Linked DNA regions of Sinorhizobium fredii. The protein of the gene in region 2 binds, or shares a complex with, the protein of the main gene of each other region. Links are inferred from orthologs where the notes say so. Each region holds a gene or a part of one and is shown on either strand. Other genes may lie near its edges.

The links. The genes of interacting proteins can lie anywhere in the genome.
Region 1: the proteins of NXT3_RS07020 (region 2) and pnp are in contact, whole or in part, in a cryo-EM structure (PDB 9QH0), measured with the Escherichia coli proteins. The link is inferred for Sinorhizobium fredii from one-to-one orthologs.

Annotation. Positions count from the first base shown.
Region 1 is NZ_CP024307.1:241,240-246,568, forward strand. The notes cover bases 1-2,895. They hold pnp (polyribonucleotide nucleotidyltransferase), read left to right. Parts: upstream 1-314; coding sequence 315-2,477; downstream 2,478-2,895. Other genes in these bases: NXT3_RS01130 (class I SAM-dependent methyltransferase), read left to right, coding at 2,608-2,895. Also shown: more of NXT3_RS01130, read left to right, coding at 2,896-3,624; cfa1 (cyclopropane-fatty-acyl-phospholipid synthase), read right to left, coding at 3,664-4,905; efp (elongation factor P), read right to left, coding at 5,290-5,329. UniProt on the Escherichia coli protein: Involved in mRNA degradation. Catalyzes the phosphorolysis of single-stranded polyribonucleotides processively in the 3'- to 5'-direction. Also involved, along with RNase II, in tRNA processing.
Region 2 is NZ_CP024307.1:1,454,559-1,462,702, forward strand. The notes cover bases 2,253-5,528. They hold NXT3_RS07020 (Rne/Rng family ribonuclease), read right to left. Parts: upstream 5,210-5,528; coding sequence 2,453-5,209; downstream 2,253-2,452. Other genes in these bases: NXT3_RS07015 (pyridoxal phosphate-dependent aminotransferase), read left to right, coding at 2,253-2,267. In the rest of the region: NXT3_RS07010 (DsbA family protein), read right to left, coding at 114-881; more of NXT3_RS07015, read left to right, coding at 1,110-2,252; NXT3_RS07030 (N-acetylmuramoyl-L-alanine amidase), read left to right, coding at 6,033-7,205; NXT3_RS07035 (penicillin-binding protein 1A), read left to right, coding at 7,532-8,144. UniProt on the Escherichia coli protein: Endoribonuclease that plays a central role in RNA processing and decay. Required for the maturation of 5S and 16S rRNAs and the majority of tRNAs. Also involved in the degradation of most mRNAs.

The sequences.
Region 1 (5,329 bases), 1.2 Mb from region 2 along the record:
TGCGTCGAAAGGGATGCACGGCGCTGTAGAATTCTCTCTCCACGGGCGCCGTAGGCGCAGTCTGGAGATGTCCAGCGAGCCGGATGGGCCGGTATCGCGGATCAACCGATGGCCCGTCATGGGGCAGGATTGCAGGATGCTTCGGCGCCTGCTTGCCGAAGCGCTTCCATACGGGTGAGCGCGGCAAAGCGGTGAGCGGCCGGTACTGTTTGAAGCCTCCCGTTGTCTTGCCCGTGATGCGCCACACCAAGCGGCAACAAGATCGTCTGCGCTGCAACAGCCGCGGACGGTCTCCCGCACACGAAGGACAGAACATGTTCGAGACCCACAAGGTAGAAATCGAATGGGCTGGGCGTCCGCTCAAGCTCGAAACCGGCAAGATCGCCCGCCAGGCGGACGGCGCCGTTCTCGCCATCTACGGCGAAACCGTCGTCTTGGCCACGGTTGTTTCCGCCAAGGCGCCGAAGCCCGGTCAGGACTTCTTCCCGCTGACCGTCAACTACCAGGAAAAGACCTATGCCGCCGGCAAAATCCCCGGCGGTTACTTTAAGCGTGAAGGCCGTCCGAGCGAAAACGAGACGCTCGTCTCGCGCCTGATCGACCGTCCGATCCGCCCGCTCTTCCCGGAAGGCTACAAGAACGACACCCAGGTGATCGTCACGGTCATGCAGCATGACCTTGAAAACAACCCGGACGTTGTCTCGATGGTGGCCGCCTCTGCGGCGCTGACACTCTCCGGCATTCCCTTCATGGGCCCGATCGGCGGCGCCCGCGTCGGCTACATCAACGGCCAGTACGTGCTCAATCCCCACCTCGACGAGATGGAGGAATCGACGCTCGATCTCGTCGTCGCCGGCACCCAGGAAGCCGTGCTGATGGTCGAGTCCGAAGCCAAGGAGCTGCCGGAAGACGTCATGCTCGGCGCCGTGGTTTTCGGCCAGAAGGGCTTCCAGCCGGTCATCGACGCGATCATCAAGCTCGCCGAAGTGGCCGCCAAGGAGCCGCGCGAGTTCGAGCCGGAAGACCATTCCGCGCTTGAAAACGCCATGCTTTCAATCGCCGAGGACGAGCTGCGCAACGCCTACAAGATCACCGAGAAGGCCGCACGCTATGCCGCCGTCGACGCCGTCAAGGCCAAGGTGAAGGAGCACTTCCTGCCGGAAGGCATCGAGAACCCGGCCCACTCGGCCGAGGAAATCGCCTCTGTCTTCAAGCACCTGCAGGCCAAGATCGTCCGCTGGAACATCCTCGACACCCAGAGCCGCATCGATGGCCGCGACCTCGTCACGGTTCGCCCGATCGTCGCCGAAGTCGGCCTCCTGCCGCGTACCCACGGCTCGGCGATCTTCACCCGCGGTGAAACGCAGGCGATCGTCGTCGCCACGCTCGGCACCGGCGAAGACGAGCAGTATGTCGATTCCTTGACCGGCATGTACAAGGAAAATTTCATGCTGCACTACAACTTCCCGCCCTTCTCGGTCGGCGAGACGGGCCGCATGGGTTCTCCGGGCCGCCGCGAAATCGGCCACGGCAAGCTCGCCTGGCGCGCCATCCACCCGATGCTGCCGACGGCGGAGCAGTTCCCCTATACGCTGCGCGTCGTTTCCGAAATCACCGAGTCGAACGGCTCCTCCTCGATGGCAACCGTCTGCGGCACCTCGCTGGCACTGATGGATGCGGGCGTGCCGCTCGCCAAGCCGGTCGCCGGCATCGCCATGGGCCTGATCAAGGAAGATGACCGCTTCGCCGTTCTCTCCGACATTCTCGGTGACGAGGACCATCTCGGCGACATGGACTTCAAGGTGGCCGGTACCGAAGCCGGTATCACCTCGCTGCAGATGGACATCAAGATCGAGGGCATCACCGAAGAGATCATGGGCGTTGCGCTCAACCAGGCCAAGGGTGGCCGCCTGCACATTCTCGGCGAAATGGCCAAGGCCATTTCCGAGAGCCGCGGCCAGCTCGGGGAATTCGCGCCGCGCATCGAGGTGATGAACATTCCGGTCGACAAGATCCGCGAAGTCATCGGCTCGGGCGGCAAGGTCATCCGCGAAATCGTCGAGAAAACCGGCGCCAAGATCAACATCGAGGACGACGGCACCGTCAAGATCGCTTCGTCGTCGGGCAAGGAGATCGAGGCGGCGCGCAAGTGGATCCACTCGATCGTCGCCGAGCCGGAGGTCGGCCAGATCTATGAGGGCACGGTCGTCAAGACCGCCGATTTCGGCGCCTTCGTCAACTTCTTCGGCGCCCGTGACGGCCTCGTCCACATTTCGCAGCTCGCCTCCGAGCGCGTCGCCAAGACGACCGATGTCGTCAAGGAAGGCGACAAGGTCTGGGTCAAGCTGATGGGCTTTGACGAGCGCGGCAAGGTCCGCCTCTCCATGAAGGTCGTCGACCAGGCGACCGGCAAGGAGATCGTCGCCGAAAAGGGCGACAAGTCCGACAAGAAGGACGGCGGCGAAGCGGCCGAATAAGCCGGCTTCAGTTCAATCCAACTCGGGGCGCGGAGCAGATCGCTTCGCGCCCTTTCTCGTAAGCGCGGGACAAGACTCTCCCTGTGAGGCGGCCCGCACTCGACCGACAGATTTGCTAACGGAAACATCCATGAGCCGCGACGCGCTGAAAACCCTGTTCTATCCCTTCGAGACCGGCGTCATCGATCCGCCGGGGGAGGGCGAGCGCGTCCTGTTTCTCGGTGCGGAAGCGGGCTACAGGCTGCCGGAAGGCTTTGCCGCATCGATGCTGGCCGTCCAGCCGCTCAAATCCCTGTATCGCGCTCTGGAAGCTGCACGGGCCGAAGCGGCGCCGGTCGCCTCGGGCGAGGACTACGACGCAGCACTGGTGCTCTGCGGCAAGCACAAGGGCGAGAACGAGGACCGCATTGCCGAGGCGCTGAAACGCACCCGGGACGGCGCCCTCATCGTCGTCGCCGGCGGCAAGGAGGACGGTATCCAGCCGCTGCGCAAGAAGATCGACAAGTTCGGCTGGGAAGGCGATTCGATGCCGAAATATCACGGCGTCGCCTTCTGGTTCACGCGGCCGGAGGACGCCTCCGAGGCCGTGTCGAAGCTCGCCAAGGTCCCCGTGCGCGTCGACGGCCTGTTCGAGGCGGCGCCGGGCATGTTCTCGCACGACCGCGTCGATGCCGGCTCGGAACTGCTCGCCTCCCGCCTGCCGCGCGAGTTCAGCGGCCATGCTGCGGATTTCGGCGCCGGCTGGGGTTATCTCTCGGTAAAGCTTGCCGAGGCCTCGCCGGGCCTCAAGGGCATCGACCTGTTCGAGGCGGATCACAATTCCCTGGAGGCGGCGCGGGCCAACATGGCGGCGAACGCTTCGTCGACGCCGGCGCGCTTCTACTGGCACGATCTGACGAGCGAAGAAACACGCGACAAATACGACCTGATCGTCATGAACCCGCCCTTCCACGAGGGCCACGCGGCGGAGCCCGCTCTCGGCGCGGCGATGATCAAGGCAGCCGCCAAGGCCCTGAAGCAGGGTGGCCGGCTGATGCTGGTCGCCAATCGCGGCCTGCCTTATGAACAGGTCCTGGCGGAAGCCTTCAAGGAAAGCGGCGAAACCTGCCGGAATGCGCGCTTCAAGGTGCTTTGGGCGAAGCGCTGACGGCGCATTTGCCCGCGTCACCGCATCGGCAGGCGGGCTTCAAATCGACAGCTCGAGCGCCTTTTCCTTTTCGATATAGGCGCGCTGCTGGTCGGTGATGTAATCGCGCACGATCGGCGCCGCGTCGCGCGAGCGCGACAGCTGCATGTGGAAGACGAGCTGGCTGCCGGTGCGGAACATCATCTCTGCGCTGATCAGGTAGAACTCCCACATCCTTGCGAAGCGCTCGTCATACATGGCGATCACCTTGTCGCGATTTTCTTCGAAGCGCGCGCCCCAATGGGCAAGCGTCGTCGCGTAGTGAACGCGCAGGAATTCGAGGTCGCTCACCCACAGGCTGTTGCGCTCGACCACCTCGAAGACTTCCGACAAAGCGGGCGAATAGGCGCCCGGGAAGATGTACTTCCTGAGCCACGGGCTCGCCATGCCGGGCGGGCTCATATGGCCGATCGAATGCAGCACCGCGAGACCGTCGTCTCGCATCAGCGCGTTCAGCTTCTTGAAGAATTCGTCGTAGTGATGAACGCCGACATGCTCGAACATGCCGACCGAAACGATGCGGTCGAAGGGACCTTCGACATCGCGATAGTCCTTCAGCTCGAAACGCACCCGGTCGGCAAGGCCGGCGGCGCGAGCCCGCTCGGAGGCGAGCGCCTGCTGCTCCTTTGACAGTGTGACGCCGAGGACCTCGACATTCTCGAGCGCAGCGAGATAGAGCGCTAGGTCGCCCCAGCCGCAGCCGATGTCGAGCACTTTCATGCCGGGCTTCAGGCAGAGTTTCGCGGCGAGCAGCCTGAGCTTGTTGCGCTGTGCCGCCTCCAGCGTCTCGTCCGGCGCGCGGAAATAGGCGCAGGAATAGAGCATGTTCTCGTCGAGGAAGAGCTTGTAGAACGCGTTGCCGAGATCGTAGTGATGGGCGACGTTCTGCTGCGCCTTGCCCTTTGGGTTTGCCTGCTGGCGCTTGCGAAACCGCATCTTGATCGCCCGCAGCAGCTTCTGGATCGGGTAGGAGCCGAGCGACAGCCGGTTTATCGAGAAGAGGGTGAGGAAGTCTCGAAGCGTCGATCCCTCCTCGAAGCGCATCGTCCCGTCCATATAGGCCTCGCCGGCGGCGAGTTCGGCATTGAGGACGAGGCTGCGGTAGAGCCGCTTGTCGGTGAGTCGCATCGTGACGCTCGGCCCCGGCTCGCCCGAAAAGACGTGCCTTTTGCCGTCGGCATCGATCACGGTCAGCGTGCCCTTGCGGATGAAGGCTTTCATCATATGCGACAGTGGAAACATGCAATCCCTCGATCTCGTCCCGCCTACAGCGCCGCGCGTCCTTTCAGACGCGCAAAAGGACGCTGTACCGCTTTGAACCTATGCATCGTGCTTTCCGAAAATCGATCCCGATTTTCGCGCCGATGCACTACAGCGCCGCGCGTCTTATCAGACGCGCAAAGGTCGCTGTAGCACTTTGAATTGCTGCATGTCTTTGTCCTTAAATCGAGGTCGATTTAAGGAGACATGCAGTAGGCGGGCGGCAGTTGACCCTAAACAGCGCGCCTCCAAAATGCACGCTCAATTTTGCAGGTCTTGCTCACTCGCATCCTGAGTTGTGAGTCGCGACAAAAAAGGCGGCAGGTAACCCGCCGCCCCTGTTATACAGCGCTCTCAGGACGTGCCTCAGTCCTTGGCGCGCTCGACGTAGGAGCCGTCTTCCGTC
Region 2 (8,144 bases):
CCTATAGACCGATGGTTCGGCGAGGGAAAGCCCCCCGGTCTCCCGGGGGATTTGTCCACAAGTCATAGGCGGATGGGAAAGGCTGAACGACGTGACGCGTTCCGCTTCGGCTGTCAGCAGGTGGTCTTGCCGCACTCGCGCATGTTGGCGACCTTCCCGGTGATTTCGGCGGCGCCGACGGCGCCGTAAACCGCCTCGTTGCCGATGACGTAGGAGGGGGTGCCGGTGATGCCGAGATCGTTGGCGAGCATGTAGGCTTCGCGCACCGCGGCGTCATTCGGATCGTCTTCCATTTTGTCGCGCAATTGCTCTTCGGTAACGCCGAGCTTGGCGGCAACGGCGATCGCCGTTTCCTCCGTCGCCCGCTCCTCGGCGCCGAGCAGGGCGCGGTGGAAGTCGCCGTATTTCTCCGGCGCGATCGAGCGGAAGGCGGCGCTGACCTTGTGCGCGGCAAGCGAGTCGGGGCCGAGAATCGGGAGTTCCTTCAAGACAAAACGGACATTCTTGTCGTTGGCGATGATCTCGTCCATGTCCGACAGCGCCCGTTTGCAGTAGCCGCAATTATAGTCGAAGAATTCGACGATGGTGATGTCGCCCTTGGGGTTACCGAGCGTAACGTCGTAGGCGGAATTAAAGATCGCCTTTTCGTTCTTGGCGATCGCCGCTTGCGAAGCTTCCTGCTGCTTGGCGCGCTGCTTGGCGGACAGGGCTTCCTGCACTTCCAGCATGATTTCCGGATTGGCGATGAGATATTCCTTGATGAAGGCGCCGATCTCTTCCTTCTGCTTTGCATCGAGCGCCGCCGCGGATTGGGGCAGGGCAATGCCGGCTGCAAGCGCGATCAGCGCTCCGGCGGCAATCATCTTCTTCCTGAGCGTCATCATTCCCTCGTTGTCTTCTCGTACCTGTCTGTCGCCCATTTCGCACTGCCGCGTCAACGCATCTTCATAGACAACGACGATAGCGAGCCTGCCGTCGAAAGCGAGCATAGGGTGCGCGGGCGCGAAACGAAACGGCAAAATCTGCCGAATTGCGGCGCTCCCATACTTGTGAAGCGTGCAGCGATCGGGCAAAGGGCGGGCGTCCAGTCAACTTGCGAGGGTCAGCCATTGGCACAGATGTCGAAACGCAGCGCCGTCGAACCGTTCCATGCCATGGATGTATTGGCGGAAGCGACGCGTCGCCGCGATGCCGGCCATCCCGTCATCTCGATGGCGGTCGGCCAGCCGGCCCATCCCGCCCCAAAGGCCGCGCTGGAGGCGGCGCGGCGGGCGCTGGAGCACGGCCGCCTCGGCTATACCGACGCCCTCGGGACCCTCTCGCTGAAGCGGGCAATCGCCGCCCACTATCAGAGCCGCCACGGCATCGCGCTTGATCCGCAGCGGGTTGCGATCACCACCGGCTCCTCCGCGGGCTTCAATCTGGCCTTCCTGGCTCTCTTCGATCCGGGCGATTGCGTCGCCATCGCGCGGCCCGGGTATCCTGCCTACCGCAATATCATGGCCGCGCTCGGCCTGAGCGTGGTCGAGATCGAAGCCAACGCCGATACAGGGTTTACGCTCACGCCCGAAAGCCTGGAGCGGGCGGCGGCGCAGGCCGGCAAGCCTCTGAAGGGGGTGCTTCTTGCCAGCCCTGCAAACCCGACCGGCACAGTCACGGGAAGGGAGCGTCTCAAGGCGCTCGCCGACTATTGCCGCGCCCGATCGATCGCTTTCATCTCCGACGAGATCTATCACGGGCTGACCTTTGCCGGCGAGGAGACCTCGGTCCTCGAGATCGCCGACGATGCGGTCGTCATCAATTCGTTTTCGAAATATTATTGTATGACCGGCTGGCGCATCGGCTGGATGGTGCTGCCGGAGGCTCAGGTGCGTGTCTTCGAGCGCATTGCCCAGAGCCTCTATATTTCGCCGCCGGAGCTCTCCCAGGTTGCCGCGGAGGCCGCCCTCGGCGCGCATGAGGAATTGGATGGTTACAAGCGGGCCTATGCCGCCAATCGCGACCTCCTGCTGACGCGTTTGCCGGAGATGGGCTTTTCGATCGCTTCACCGATGGACGGCGCCTTCTATGCCTATGTCGACGTCAGCCGCTTCACCAACGACAGCATGGCCTTCGCCCGTCGCATGCTCGCCGAGATCAATGTCGCCGCCACGCCCGGCTTCGATTTCGATCCGCTCGAAGGGCATCGCAGCATGCGTTTTTCCTATGCCGGCGCGCCCGCCGAAATGGCCGAAGCGATGGACCGCATTGCGCATTGGTTGAAATAACCGCCTTCGGGTCGGGCGCGTCGACCGCTACTACAGCGCCGCGCGTCTTATCAGACGCGCAAAGGTCCCTGTAGCACTTTGAATTACTGCATGCCTCCCTAAATCGAGGTCGATTTAAGGAGGCATGTAGTAACAAAAAAGACCCGGAATGTTCCGGGCCTTTTGCTTGGTAAGCCTATGCTTTCTCAGAAGAAGCCGCGGCGCTGCCACCAGCCGCCTTTTTTCGGCTTGGCTGCCTCTTCTTCGCTGCTGTCGGCCTTGGCCACATTCGATGTGACCACGGGCTCGGAAGCAATCGTCGTCCGTGCGGGCTTGCCGGCCTCCAGGTCTGCAACCGCTTCCTCGACTTGAGCAGGACCGGTTTCATCCGGCTGCGCTTCGACAGCCTGTTCGGCCGCCGTGTCGGCATTTTCCGCCGGTGCCTCGGCGGCCACGGCTTTCTTGCGGCTGCGCTTCGGTTTCGCCGGCTTGGCTTCGGCAGCGGGAGTCTCGGCCTTGACAGACGCCGCATTCACGACCTGTTCGACGGCCGCGGCGGCAGCTGCATCGGCGTCGTTGGCGTCCGCTGCCTCTTCGGCATCGGCCGGCTCGTCATCGGACTCTGCAGCAAGAGCGGCCTCACCTTCGGCTTCTGGCCGGTTGCGGCGGCCGCCCCGCTTGCCGCGACGGCGACGCTTGCGCTTCTGATCCCCGTCTGCCGTCAAGGCATCCTGGACCTCGCCTTCGTCCTCGGACTCGTCGCCTTCGTCAGCCGCGCCATCAAGCGCGTCTCCGGCTTCCGCCGCGACCGATTCCGGTCCGTGGCCGGCACCCTTGCCGCGCCGCCGGCGACGGCGCTTGCGCTTGCGGCCGCCCTGGTCGTCGGAGGCCTGCGCCTTCGGCTGTCCCGGACGCTCGGCCGCGGTCTCTTCCGCTTCCTCCTCGTCCAGATCCTCCTCGATGACGATGTCTTCTTCTTCTTCTTCTTCTTCCGGCTCCGGCTCGAAATGCAGAAGCTGCTCGATCTTCACCGGATTCTCGACCGGATCGCCTCTGTCGATCGCGAAGTGCTGGGCGCCGACATGCGCGTCCGCCTCGATGATGATCGAGACGCCGAAGCGCCGCTCATAGTCGGTGATCGTGCCGCGCTTCTGATTGAGAAGGTAGAGCGCGATTTCCGGGATCGTGCGGACCGCGATGTCGTGCGTGGTGTTCTTTAGCAGATGTTCCTCGATACCGCGCAGCACATGCAGCGCGACGGAAGACTGCGAGCGAACGTGGCCCGTGCCGTTGCAATGCGGGCAGGACTGCATCGTGCTTTCGAGCACCGAGGCGCGGATGCGCTGGCGCGACATTTCAAGCAGGCCGAAATGCGAGATGCGGCCGACCTGGATGCGCGCCCGGTCGTTCTTCAGGCAGTCCTTAAGCTTCTTCTCGACGGCGCGGTTGTTGCGCTTTTCTTCCATGTCGATGAAGTCGATGACCACCAGGCCGGCAAGGTCGCGAAGACGCAGTTGGCGCGCGACTTCCTCGGCCGCCTCCAGGTTGGTCTGCAGCGCGGTATCCTCGATCGAATGCTCGCGGGTCGAGCGACCGGAGTTCACGTCGATCGAGACAAGCGCCTCGGTCTGGTTGATGATGATATAGCCGCCCGACTTCAGCGTCACCTGCGGCTGCAGCATGCGGTCGAGCTGGGCTTCGATGCCGGAACGCGAGAAGATCGGATGCACGTCGCGATAGGGCTGCACGACCTTCGCGTGGCTCGGCATCAGCATCTTCATGAAGCTCTTGGCTTCCTTGTAGCCCTCTTCGCCGGAGACGATGATCTCGCTGATATCCTTGTTGTAGAGGTCGCGGATCGAACGCTTGATCAGGCTGCCTTCCTCATAGACGAGGCAGGGGGCGGTGGAGTTCAAGGTCAGCGTGCGGACGTTCTCCCACAGCCGCATCAGATATTCGAAGTCGCGTTTGACCTCGACCTTGGTGCGGTTGGCGCCAGCGGTGCGCAGGATCACGCCCATGCCCTGCGGCACGTCGAGACCGCGGGCGATTTCCTTGAGGCGCTTGCGGTCCTGCAAGTTGGTGATCTTGCGGGAGATGCCGCCGCCGCGCGCCGTGTTCGGCATCAGCACCGAATAGCGGCCCGCGAGCGAAAGATAGGTGGTGAGCGCCGCGCCCTTGTTGCCGCGTTCTTCCTTCGCGACCTGGACGAGCAGGATCTGCCGGCGCTTGATCACTTCCTGGATGCGGTACTGCTTTCGCGGCTTGCGGACCTGCCGGTCCGGAACCTCTTCCATCGCATCTTCTGCGCCGACAGACTCGATGATTTCCTTCTCGCCGTCATGGCCGTCGTCATCGTCGTCATCATCGTCGCGGCGGCGGCGCGCATCGACGTCCTCGGAGATCGAGTCGACGTCGACCATCGCGGCCATTTCGCCGCTGCTGCCCTCATCACTCGCCTCGGCGTCGCCCTGCGCCTCTTCCTTTTGTTCGCTGGCCTTGGCTTTCGCCCGGCGCGTGCGCTTCGGCTTGGCCTTCGGCTTCTCCGCCTCTGCCTTGACTTCCGTTTCCGGTTCGGCCGCGGCGGCTTCTTCAGCCGGAGCCTCGTCCCTTGTCGGCGCGACGGTTTGCTCGTCTGCGGTCTCGACCGGCTCGACGTCGTCCTCGCGGCGGGCCTCTTCGGCTTCCGCCTTCAACAGCGCCTGACGGTCGGCGAGGGGGATCTGATAGTAGTCGGGGTGAATTTCGGCGAAGGCCAGGAAGCCGTGGCGATTGCCGCCATAATCGACGAAGGCCGCCTGCAGCGACGGCTCCACTCTGGTCACCTTGGCCAGATAGATATTGCCGCGGATTTGCTTCTTATGTTCCGATTCGAAATCGAATTCTTCTATGCGGTTCCCGCGAACGACAACGACGCGCGTCTCCTCTGAGTGAGACGCATCGATAAGCATTTTCTCTGCCATCTAAGCTCTGCTCCTCGGCGCAGGGCAACGGCAGACAGAGGCACTTCGCTTGGAAGGCTGTCGAACTCGTCGGAAGCTGCGCCGGATGTGAAAGGTCCTGTTTGGCGCAGGTGATGGTGCAGCAGCCAGACGGCAGCCGGAACGATCTCGTCCCGGGGCCTCTTTACTCCTGACCGATGCTGCTGAGTCACATCAAAGACCAAACAAGAATGCCAATGTCCTGGACCTCGAGGGGAGGTCCGATGAATACGCCCGCTTGCGGGCAGTCGGTGAAAATCACCATCAAGAACTCCGGCCACCGCCGGAAACTGCGATCCAGTGTACGAGAGGAAATGCAGCGACGGCGGATGAACACCTGCGGCCGCGGAAGCATGATACGGTTGCAACCGGCTGTTCCGGCTCGATCACTTCCCTGGCGCCAAGCTTCTCGAAGCTCCGGCTGCCCGGCCGACGATTCTATCCCGTCAACACTTTCTCCTTGTGACGCTTTTATGGTTTCTATGTCACATTGGCAAGGGAAAAGCCTTTGCCGCCACAATATTGATCGATTCGCTTGCCCGGGTGAAATCTTGTGTTCAGGAACCATTGCATCGGTTTCGAACCGGTCCGCATTCGTCACCTTGGGTGGCGCCGCGGCAAGGTTTGGTTAACCATGAGGGTTCATTGGTGGACAGTGACGGTGGCGGTTCCTGAGGCCCTGAGCCGGATTTCGAATGACGATGGGGGAGCCCGGGTGAAGCGTTCCGCAACAGAGCGGCATTTGCCGCATTCAAAGAGGCTGTCGCGTCGCGTCGCACCCGTGTTTGCCGTCCTCTTTGCGGCGATGTCCATCCTGTTGCCCGCTGTTGCCGGTGCGGCCGATGATGCCGCCCCCTTGCTGGCTTACGGGGCGCGGGTAGCCGGCGACGACGCGCGGACGCGGATCGTGATCGAATTCGATCGCAATCCCGAATTCTCCATTCACTACGTCGCAAATCCGGTTCGCGTCATCGTCGACCTGCCGGAGACATCCTTCGGCCTGAAGCCGGAGAGCCTCGAGCCACGCGGTCTCTTCGATGCCATCCGCTATGGCGGAATGGGGGCAGGGGCTTCGCGGCTGGTGCTCTCCGCCAAAGGGCCGACCGAGGTCACCCACGCGGAAGTGAAGCCGGAGGAAGACGGCAAGGGCTTCCGCCTGATCATCGATGCCGAGAAGATCGACAAGGCCCGCTTCGACAAGCTCCTCGGCGACCAGCAATGGACGGGAACGGCGCGCACCGCCAAGACCGACCGTCCCGCCCCCGCGCCGGCGAAAGCTCCGGGCGCCTTCGTGGTTGCCGTCGATGCCGGGCACGGCGGCATCGACACCGGCGCCATCGGCAGCGTCACCAAGACGGAGGAGAAGCACGTTACGCTCGCCTTTGCGCGCGATCTTGTGGCGACGCTCAACCGCGAGCCCGGCATAGAGGCCTTTCTGACGCGGGCCGGCGACGAGTTTCTGTCCTTGCCGCAGCGTGTCCAGATGGCCCGGCAGAGGAGTGCCAACCTGTTCATATCCGTCCACGCCGACACGCTGAGGCAGAAGGATATCCGCGGCGCCACGGTCTATACCATCTCAGACAAGGCCTCCGACCACCTCGCGGCCGACCTGGCGGCCCGCGAAAACCTTTCCGACGAGATCGCCGGCATTCCGCTCGAAAGCGAGCCGGCGGAGGTCGCGGACATCCTGATCGATCTCACCCGCCGCGAAACCCAGGCATTTTCAGTCAACTTGGCGCGCAGCGTCGTCTCATCCTTCGAAGGGCAGATCAAGCTGATCAACAATCCCCACCGCCATGCCGGCTTCCGCGTCCTGCAGGCGCCGGACGTCCCGTCGATCCTGCTCGAACTCGGCTTCCTGTCGAACAAGGAGGACGAGAAGCAATTGCTCGATCCGGCATGGCGCAAGAAAGTGTCGGAGCTGCTGGCCGTCGCCGTCGGGCGCTATCGCCAGACGGCGGTTGCGAACGGCGGGTGAAGCCTTCCGAAGGCAGCGACGGGAGGGATGTGATTTGTGTCGCCGGCGTAACAGCGATATGCTTTTCAGCGAGATGCGCACGGTATAAACGACCACCAGCCCTATTTTACTCACAATCCAGGCCTTTGGGGGAAGGGCATCCCAATTTGTTGGGAAACGATGTTGAAGCTTGAGTTTCCTCGCCATATGAGGGAACCCGCGAAGCGTGTAGCTGTCGTGCCGGCCGATTTCCGACGAAAGCGGTTGGCGCGGCCGCTTGGCTTGCGACAGTGGGTCCTTCGAATGGCGACCCGGCGATGGGACAATAAGGTACCGGTATCTGGCTGATGATCAGACTGATAGGATATTTTTTCGGCATTGGTGCGTTTTTGCTGCTCGGGGTCGCCGCAGCCGTCGCGATCTATCTCGGCGCGATCACCAAGGATCTGCCCGACTATGAGGTGCTCGCCAAGTACGCGCCGCCGGTCACGACCCGCTTTCACGCCGGAAACGGTGCGCTGATTGCCGAATATGCGCGCGAGCGCCGCCTCTATCTGCCGATCCAGGCGATACCGGATCGCGTCAAGGCAGCCTTCATCTCCGCCGAGGACAAGAACTTCTACAAGCATCCGGGCGTGGACATCACCGGCTTGGCGCGCGCCATTGCCGTCAACATCCAGAACTTCGGCTCGGGCCGCCGCCCGGTCGGAGCCTCGACGATCACTCAGCAGGTGGCGAAGAACTTCCTGCTGACCGCCGACCAGACGATCGACCGCAAGATCAAGGAGGCGATCCTCTCCTTCCGCATCGAGCAGGCCTACACCAAGGATCGCATTCTCGAACTTTATCTGAACGAGATCTTCTTCGGCCTGAATTCCTACGGCGTCGCCGGCGCGTCGCTCACCTATTTCGACAAGTCGGTCACGGAACTGACCGTCGCCGAGGCCGCCTATCTTGCTG